Regions from separate parts of the Dorea sp. 210702-DFI.3.125 genome, predicted to be linked through region 1. Evidence: predicted binding sites of a transcription regulator. Region 1 holds the regulator's gene; each other region holds the start of a gene.

The links. Region 1 encodes Rex, which represses fermentation and respiration genes when NADH is low (regulators of the CRP and FNR family bind a similar motif). Its sites were predicted from a motif close to ATTGTTAANTANTTAACAAT; they were not measured.
Region 2: a site for Rex is predicted at 1,627-1,646, ahead of fucO (lactaldehyde reductase). Genes of this name have one in related genera too.
Region 3: a site for Rex is predicted at 1,584-1,603, ahead of LI164_RS08445 (iron-sulfur cluster assembly scaffold protein). Genes of this name have one in related genera too.

What each region holds. Positions count from the first base shown of each region.
Region 1 covers NZ_JAJCNF010000001.1:70,518-73,801, reverse strand. The annotation lists gene LI164_RS00330 (NAD(P)H-hydrate dehydratase) at 1-1,176, opposite strand, end outside; gene LI164_RS00325 (redox-sensing transcriptional repressor Rex) at 1,257-1,898, opposite strand; gene LI164_RS00320 (ABC-F family ATP-binding cassette domain-containing protein) at 2,101-3,284, shown strand, end outside.
Region 2 covers NZ_JAJCNF010000028.1:1,765-5,048, forward strand. The annotation lists gene LI164_RS12395 (GntR family transcriptional regulator) at 1-245, opposite strand, end outside; gene fucO (lactaldehyde reductase) at 443-1,588, opposite strand; gene LI164_RS12405 (TetR/AcrR family transcriptional regulator C-terminal domain-containing protein) at 1,698-2,267, opposite strand; partial or broken gene LI164_RS16365 (carbohydrate kinase) at 2,248-2,373, opposite strand; gene LI164_RS12415 (branched-chain amino acid aminotransferase) at 2,655-3,284, opposite strand, start outside.
Region 3 covers NZ_JAJCNF010000014.1:58,055-61,338, forward strand. The annotation lists gene rimO (30S ribosomal protein S12 methylthiotransferase RimO) at 1-485, shown strand, start outside; gene pgsA (CDP-diacylglycerol--glycerol-3-phosphate 3-phosphatidyltransferase) at 485-1,027, shown strand; gene LI164_RS08440 (GNAT family N-acetyltransferase) at 1,027-1,488, shown strand; gene LI164_RS08445 (iron-sulfur cluster assembly scaffold protein) at 1,644-2,336, shown strand; gene LI164_RS08450 (GGGtGRT protein) at 2,351-3,284, shown strand, end outside.

The DNA of each region.
Region 1 (3,284 bases):
TTTTTTTACTTCAGCAATCTTCAAACCGCTGATCCGTTCAAATTCTTTCATGTGCGGTGTAAAGATAAAATGTTCACAATCTGCACCACACAGATAATCCATATGTTCAGACAAAATATTAAGTCCGTCTGCATCTATGACACACGGTTTCTTTGTATATGCAATGGTTTCTTTTAAAATCTTCCTTGCAGTCTTCTTTGTTCCAAGTCCGGAACCTATAGCTACGACATCTGCCCAGTCGATCAAGCGATGTAGTTCATTGACATCATATTTTTCATAAGTTGTAATGATCGCTTCCGGGATCTGGCTCTGTAAGATCACGAGATTCTCTTTAGCAGTATAGATCTGCACCAGCCCGGTACCTGTCCTGTAAGCTGCAAGTGCGCCAAGATATGCAGCACCTGACATACCTTTGCTTCCGGTGATCATAAGAAGCTTTCCGTAAGTTCCTTTATTGGAGTCCGCATTTCGTTTCGGAAGAAGTGCTGCATAATCACTGCCCTCCAGTGTACAAACTGTTTCCTCATCTCTTTCCAGTGGAAGTGATACAATTCCGATATCCTCGGATACACAGATTCCTGCATAACTTCTTCCCGGATCAAGTACAAGACCAACTTTCGTCTCCTGAATTGTCACAGTATAGTCTGCACGCACTGCAGTTCCTAATACATTTCCTGTAGTTGCGCAAATTCCGGAAGGAATATCCACGGACATACGGACTGCATCAGACTGATTCACACACTCTATAATCTGTGCATATCTGCCTCCAACCTCCCGGCAAAGTCCAACTCCAAAAATTGCATCGATAATTAAAGTATACGGTTCACTTTCAAATGCTTCTTGCTCAAACCGCTCCTTAAACTGTGCTCCTGTATTTTTCAACTGTTCTATCTGATGGGCAGTCTCTGGTGTGCAGTGATCTCTGTTTCCGACCAGAACTGCTGTTACGTCACACCCTTCCCATGCAAACATTCTGGCAATCGCAAAGCCGTCCCCGCCATTATTTCCAGAACCACAGAGGACACATATTTTATTTAAATTAATTTTCCAGTCTTTAATGTGATCTACACATGCTCTGGCAGCCCGTTCCATAAGTTCCAGGGACGGGATTTTAAGTTCATTTATCGTAAATGAATCTGCCGTTTTCATCTGTTTAGCATCTGGCAAATATCTCATAGTTTTGATTCCTCCTGATAGAAAGAAACGTGCAAAGCCAGGATGCAATCTGAACAAACCTGTCTTTACACGTTATCTCCTTAATTATGTTCTTCCTTGTAGCGGCATATATTATATGACAGCCTCATCAGACTCTCGGATAAATGTACATTCTCAACAATCACACTTTCCGGAAGATTCAGATCTGTATGTGCAAAATTCCATATTCCGTGAACATTGTGATCTGCCAGAAATTTTGCGACTTTGATTGACTCATCCTTTGGAATCGTCAATGCTGCAATATCGATACTGTTCTCATCTACAAATTTCGGAAGCTCGTCCATCATCTGAATTGGAACACCACGAACTTCTTGCCCGTCAAGCTCCGGATTGATATCAAACAATCCTTTTAAGATAAATCCCCGCTTTTCAAATGATGCATAGTTCGCAAGTGCACGCCCCAAATTACCAGCACCAATAATAATAATATTATGATCCTGTTCCAATCCAAGAATTTTTCCGATTTCTGAGTACAGATATTTTACATTATAGCCATACCCCTGTTGCCCGAATCCGCCAAAATTATTAAGATCCTGACGAATCTGGGAAGCTGTTACTTTCATTCTTTTACTAAGCTCATTGGAAGAGATTCGTTCTACTCCCTGCTCGATCAGCTCCCCAAGGTATCTATAATATCTGGGTAATCTACGGATAACTGCCTGTGAAATTCCCCTGTTTTGCATGATCCGCACCTCCTTCCTTCAAAAATTTCTACTCATTATTATAGGCAATCGTTAGTATAATGTCAAACTTTTTAGTTGTTTTTTGTAGTATTTTCGTTATAATAGTATAAGATGATGCCAAAATTATGCGGTCGCAGCGCCGGACGCAGCCCTGCGGCATCTTTATTTCTCAAAATCACAGGATTTTATCAAGGAGGATAGGATGATACTTGCATGTCACAATATCAAAAAAGCCTTTGGAGAGGAAGTAATTGTCTCCGGCGGCTCCTTTCATATAGAAGACCACGAAAAAGCAGCTCTCGTAGGACCGAACGGTGCTGGAAAGACAACACTTCTTAAGATGATCGTTGGTGAGATTCAGGCGGACGGCGGCAATGTTGTTCTGACACGCGGCAAGACGATGGGATATCTGGCACAGCATCAGGATATGAATAATGACCATACGATCTATCAAGAGGTACGCACTGCAAAAGCCGATATTCTCGACATGGAGCGGCAGATTCGTGAGATTGAACAGGAAATGAAGCATTTAAGCGGAGAACGTCTGGAAGAACGTATGAATACATACCAGCGGCTCACAGCAGCATTCGAACGTGAAAATGGATACGCCTGCGAAAGTGAAATCACTGGTGTTTTAAAAGGACTGGGATTTACAGAAGAAGAATTCGCAAAACCGGTTGCAACTTTATCCGGAGGTCAGAAAACCCGTGTTTCTCTCGGAAAACTGCTCCTCACAAAGCCAGATATTCTGCTTTTGGACGAGCCAACCAACCATTTGGATTTAAATTCCATCTCATGGCTGGAAACTTATCTTCTGAATTATCCCGGTGCAGTACTGATTGTCTCTCATGACCGGTATTTCCTGAACCGGGTTGTAACAAAAGTCGTCGAGATTGAACTTGGCAAGCTTACCACTTTCATGGGCAATTATACAGATTACGCCCAAAAAAAAGAAATGCTCCGTGAAGCCAGAATGAAAGAGTATCTGAACCAGCAGCAGGAAATTAAGCATCAGGAAGCGGTCATTGAAAAGCTCCGCTCCTTCAACCGCGAAAAATCCATCAAGCGTGCAGAAAGCCGTGAAAAGATGCTGGATAAGATGACCCCGGTTGAAAAACCGATGGAACTACATACAGATATGCATTTAACACTGGAACCTTCCTGTGTCAGCGGTAATGATGTCTTAAGTGTCGAGCATTTAAGCAAAGCATTTCCACCACAGATTTTATTTGAAGATGTCAGCTTCGAAATCAAGCGTGGGGAACATGTCGCGATCATCGGAGATAATGGAACCGGAAAAACAACAATCCTTAAGATTTTAAATCAGGTACTCAAAGCTGATTCTGGAAGTTTCCGTCTCGGTTCTAATGTAAAGATTGGTTACTA
Region 2 (3,284 bases), on a different contig from region 1:
CCCTGATCTGCAAATGCTACGAAACTTCCTTTTCCATGAATCGTAATTACAAATCCTTCTTCTTCCAGAGCATCATATGCTTTTTTCACGGTCAGTGCACTGACCTTAAGTTCTTTAGCTAAAGTACGAACTGACGGGAGTGGGGTATCTGCTTTTAATATACCATGCATGATCTTTTCTTTTATCTGATCTCCAATCTGTTCATAGATTGGCTGCATGGATGAATGGTTTACTATGATATCCATAAAACTCCTCCTTCGTTATAAACAGTATAAAACAGCATATAACAGTTGTCAACTGTTATATGCTGTTTTATACTGTTTTCTTCTAATTTTAATTTTTCGAAATATTAAAAACTCCTGGCACTGGATATCAATGTCAGGAGTTCTCTTATCTTAGATTATGTAATAATGCATGATGCATGCGGATTACTCTGGCATCATTACATTAATTTTCTGAACAGATTCTTCAGATCTTCAACGCTTGCGTCTTTCGGGTTACCCGGAGCACATGCATCTGCGTGTGCAGACTCAGCTAAGAAGTCAAGATCCTCTTCTTTTAACGCTTCCAGTTTTGTTGGGATTCCAACGTCGATAGAAAGCTGCGAAACAGCGTCTACTGCTGCTTTTCTGTATTCTTCTACAGACATATCATCAACACCTTTGACACCCATAGCTCTTGCGATCTCTTTGTATTTCTCGCCTGTGCATTCAGCATTATACTCCATAACGATTGGAAGCATCATAGCACATGCAACACCATGTGGTGTGTCATAAACAGCTCCAAGTGTATGAGCCATAGAATGAGCAATTCCAAGACCTACATTTGAGAATCCCATTCCTGCGATATACTGTCCAAGAGCCATTCCCTCACGACCCTCTTTCTCATTTGCAACTGCTCCTCTTAAGGATTTGGAAATAATCTCGATTGCTTTGATATGGAACATATCTGTCATCTCCCATGCAGCCTTTGTTGTATATCCTTCGATTGCATGTGTAAGAGCATCCATACCTGTGGAAGCTGTCAGTCCTTTTGGCATAGAGGACATCATATCCGGGTCTACAACTGCGATGACCGGCATATCATGTGGGTCAACACAGACAAATTTTCTCTTCTTCTCTACATCTGTAATAACGTAGTTGATCGTAACCTCTGCTGCTGTACCTGCTGTTGTCGGAACTGCAATGATCGGTACACAAGGTTTCTTAGTTGGCGCAACACCTTCCAGACTTCTTACATCCTCGAATTCCGGATTAGCAATAATGATACCGATTGCTTTTGCTGTATCCATGGAAGATCCTCCACCGATTGCTACAATGTAATCAGCCTCAGCGCTCTTGAATGCTGCAACACCATTCTGTACGTTCTGAATCGTAGGATTGGCTTTGATGTCAGAATAAATCTCATATGCGAGTCCAGCCTCATCTAATACATCTGTCACTTTCTTTGTTACCCCAAATTTGATAAGGTCTGGATCAGAGCATACAAATGCTTTCTTAAATGCTCTTGATTTTGCCTCTGTTGCAATCTCCTTGATTGCTCCTGCTCCGTGATAAGATGTCTCATTCAGCATAATTCTGTTTGCCATTTCAATCTCTCCTTTTCTTACATGACATAATTTGCTTTTATGTTTTTATTTTAACAATGTTATTAAAAAAATGAAAGTTACAAAATTATGAAAATGTAACGTGACCGGATCATAAAAGATCCAGTCTTTCAAACACCCCCGCCAGTTCTTCCGGCATTGCTTTCACGAGATCTGCTGCCAGTTCCTCCGGCGTGCGTTTCACCCTTCCAAACACCCATTGTACAGTCATGTAAATAGAACCCTGGCAATACATTTCCAGCAGAAATTTTAAATCTTCCGACAATGGCTTTCCGGATTTTTCCTGGATCCGGTCTGAATAAAATGCCAGGATCAGTTCAAAATCATGGTCTCTCAGACAGTTCTGATCATCAGATTTAAATGCCATTTTAAAGAAAAGTTTCTCTTTCTGAATATACTGAAATTTTTTCACCAGTCCTTCATAGATGGTTTCGCCTTCTCCCATATGTTCAAAGGATTCCAGAAGGATCTTATCAAAATACCAGTTAACCAGGTCATATTTATCCTGAAAATGCCGGTAAAATGTTTGTCTGGTCGTTCCGCACGCATCTACGATTTCCTTTACCGTAATCTTCTCCACCGATGTCGTCTTCATGCAGACTTTCACAGCTTCCGCCAGGCGATATTTCATTTCTTCTGACTTACACTCCTCTTTGCACATGCAAAATCTCCTCTAACTTGGGCATTACCCGAAGCGCCCCTTTTCTTGTTGTTACAATAGATGCTGCTGCATTGGCAAACTCCAGCATCTCTCCAAGTTCCTTTTCATTTCTTGCCCATAGATAACAGAATCAATGGAATATGATACTTTTCCATCAAAAGCAGAATCCCCGCATCATGCCCGCTCCCGGATTCCGTTAAAAGGAAAACTCCCTATATTGCGAAAAGAGCGGGACAGATTTTCGCGTTTCTGTCCCGCTCCATGTGTCTTGACATTATTTTACAAAATTCTTATTTTTCCGTCAACCTCATCTCGCATATGAATCTTGTATTATCTGAAAACAATGTAGAGTCTGTGATTGTTCTTGTGCCTGGCTTTTTCTCAATCCTAGCAGATCTTACAGATCCAGCCCTCTGGTGCTTCAATGTGACCCATCTGGATTCCTGTCAATGTCTCATACAGTTTCTTTGTAACTGGTCCCATCTCTTCCATTCCACTTGGGAAGCAGATTTCTTTGCCATGATCTACAATCTTGCCAACTGGTGAAATAACTGCTGCTGTTCCACAAAGTCCACACTCTGCAAAATCTTTTACTTCATCAAGGTATACTTCTCTTTCTTCTACTTCCAGTCCAAGATAATGCTCTGCTACATACATCAGAGAACGTCTTGTAATAGAAGGAAGGATTGTAGATGACTTCGGTGTTACGACTTTATTGTCTTTTGTTACGAAGATAAAGTTTGCTCCACCTGTCTCTTCTACTTTTGTTCTTGTTGCAGCATCCAGATACATATTCTCATCGTATCCTTCTCCATGTGCTGTCACGATTGCATGAAGGCTCATTGCATAGTTAAGACCTGCTTTTACATGACCTGTTCCATGCGGTGCGGCACGATCAAAGTCTGAAACCTTAATTGTAATCGGCTTAGCGCCGCCTTTAAAGTATGGTCCAACTGGTGTAGCAAATACACGGAACTGATACTCCTCTGCAGGTTTTACTCCAATAACCGGACTGGA
Region 3 (3,284 bases), on a different contig from region 1:
AGCTTGTAGAGATCATTGAAAAGCTTCGAAAAGAGATCCCGGATATTTCTCTTCGTACCACATTGATCACAGGATTTCCGGGTGAGACACAAGAACAGCATGAAGAGCTGAAGGATTTCGTAGATGAGATGGAATTTGACAGACTTGGAGTTTTTACTTACTCACCGGAGGAAGATACACCAGCTGCAACTATGACAGAGCAGATTCCGGAAGAAGTCAAGGAAGACCGCCAGGCAGAATTGATGGAACTTCAGCAGGAAATCGCATTTGATCTGGCAGAAGATATGGTCGGACGTGAAGTTCTCGTTATGATTGAAGGAAAAGTTGCAGATGAAAATGCATATGTAGGAAGAACTTATAAAGATGCACCGAATGTGGATGGCTTGATCTTTATCAATACAGACGAAGAATTGATGAGTGGAGATTTTGCAAGAGTCCGCGTGACAGGTGCACTGGAATATGATTTGATAGGAGAGCTGATATAATGAATTTACCAAATAAACTGACAGTATTACGAGTTATCATGGTTCCGTTTTTTGTATTTTTTATGTTGACTGATGTGGGAGGACCGGCAAATAAATGGATCGCGTTAGTTTTGTTCTGTGTTGCCAGTCTGACAGATATGCTGGATGGTAAGATCGCCCGCGCAAGAAATCTTGTGACAAACTTTGGAAAGTTCATGGATCCTTTAGCAGATAAGCTGCTTGTGTGTTCTGCTATGATCTGTATGATCCCGTTAGGAAAATTACAGGCATGGTTCGTCATCATCATCATTGCCCGTGAGTTTATTATTAGCGGATTCCGCCTTGTGGCTGCAGACAATGGAATTGTCATCGCAGCAAGTTACTGGGGCAAATTTAAGACAGTATCCCAGATGTTCATGATTATTGTATTGATTGCAGATCTTGGAGGTGTGTTCGATATCGTTGGCACAGTTCTGATCTGGCTTTCACTGATCCTGACAGTTGTATCACTGATCGACTATATTGCAAAGAATGTGCAGGTGCTGACACAGGGAGGTATGTAATGATTGTACGTGAACTGGAAAAACAGGAAAGAAAAAACGCTCTGGATATTATCTGGAGCGTTTTTTGCATGGATGTGGCCGAGGTGTATGAACAGGAAGGGATTGATACATTCCGCGAATATTTAAAACAGGAGAATATCGACCAGCTCTGTGATAGCGGCGAACTTCTGATGTTTGGTGTATTTGAACAAGAAGAACTGGAAGGAACCATATCCCTTCAGAGGCGGGGACACATTTGTAATTATTATGTGCGCAGATCCTGCCAGGGAAAAGGTGCTGGAAGGTTACTTTTTGACTATGCGAAAAGGTATTGTAAGGAAGAACTGCATAAGACTATTATGACCGTTGATGCTGCTCCGGAGGCGGTGAAAAAATATATCCACATGGGCATGAAACCAATCGATGAGATGCAGATGATACATGGAAAATGTTATGTGCCTATGGCAATGGAAATTCTTTAGTAGAATGACTATAAAAAGCGGTCCAAACAATTTAAAAATGTAGCGTAGTGCCAATTGACGAAAAATGTTATTTATGAGAGAATAAAAAAGGATATGGTGTTAAACTTATAACAAACACTATTTATAAAACACACATAGTTGAAAGGAGTTTTAAAATGATTTATTCACAAGAAGTAGAAATGATGTGTCCGGTAGCGCAGGGCGCTAATCACGGACCAGCTCCGATTCCGGAAGAGGCAAAATGGGTTCAGGCTAAGGAGATCAAAGATATTTCCGGTTTTACACACGGCATTGGCTGGTGTGCTCCTCAGCAGGGTGCTTGTAAGCTGACACTGAATGTGAAAGATGGAATTATCCAGGAGGCATTGGTTGAGACAATCGGCTGCTCCGGAATGACACATTCAGCTGCTATGGCTTCAGAAATCCTTCCAGGAAAAACTATTTTAGAGGCATTGAATACAGACCTTGTCTGTGATGCAATCAATACAGCAATGCGTGAGTTATTCTTACAGATTGTATACGGAAGAACTCAGAGCGCATTTTCTGAAGACGGACTTGCTATCGGAGCAGGACTTGAGGACCTTGGAAAAGGACTCCGCTCTCAGGTAGGAACAATGTACGGAACATTAGCAAAAGGACCTCGTTATCTTGAGATGGCAGAGGGTTATGTAACAGGTATCGCACTCGATGAAGCAGGCGAGATCATCGGATACCAGTTCGTAAATCTTGGAAAACTTACAGACTTCATCAAAAAAGGCGATACACCGAATGACGCATGGGAAAAGGCAAAAGGACAGTATGGTCGTGTTGAAGACGCAGCAAAGATTATTGACCCAAGAAAAGAGTAGGAGGACTTTTTAAAATGGCTTTATTTGAATCATATGAAAGAAGAATTGATAAAATCAATGAAGTGCTGGCAGGTTATGGAATCGCTTCAATCGAGGAAGCACAGAAGATTACAAAGGATGCCGGACTTGATGTATACAATCAGATTAAGAGCATTCAGCCAATCTGTTTTGAGAACGCATGCTGGGCTTACACAGTAGGTGCTGCAATTGCAATCAAAAAAGGCTGTAAGACAGCAGCAGAAGCAGCAGCAGCAATCGGTGAAGGACTTCAGTCTTTCTGTATTCCAGGATCTGTAGCAGATCAGAGAAAAGTTGGTCTTGGACATGGTAACCTTGGAAAGATGCTTCTGGAAGAGGATACAGACTGCTTCTGTTTCCTTGCAGGACATGAGTCATTTGCAGCAGCAGAGGGTGCGATCGGTATCGCTGAAAAAGCAAACAAAGTTCGTAAAAAACCACTTCGTGTTATCTTGAACGGACTTGGAAAAGACGCAGCTAAGATTATCTCCCGTATCAATGGATTTACATATGTTCAGACAGAATATGACTACTATACAGGAGAGCTGAAAGAGGTTCAGAGAATCTCTTATTCTGACGGACTTCGTTCCAAAGTAAACTGCTATGGAGCAAATGATGTACGTGAAGGTGTTGCAATCATGTGGAAAGAGGGTGTAGATGTATCTATCACAGGTAACTCTACAAACCCGACACGTTTCCAGCATCCAGTAGCAGGAACGTACAAAAAAGAGTGTGTTGAGAAAGGTAAAAAATACTTCTCAGTAGCATCTGGTGGTGGTACAGGACGTACACTTCATCCAGATAACATGGCTGCAGGTCCAGCATCTTATGGTATGACAGATACACTTGGACGTATGCACTCAGATGCACAGTTTGCAGGATCATCTTCTGTACCGGCTCACGTAGAGATGATGGGACTTATCGGAGCAG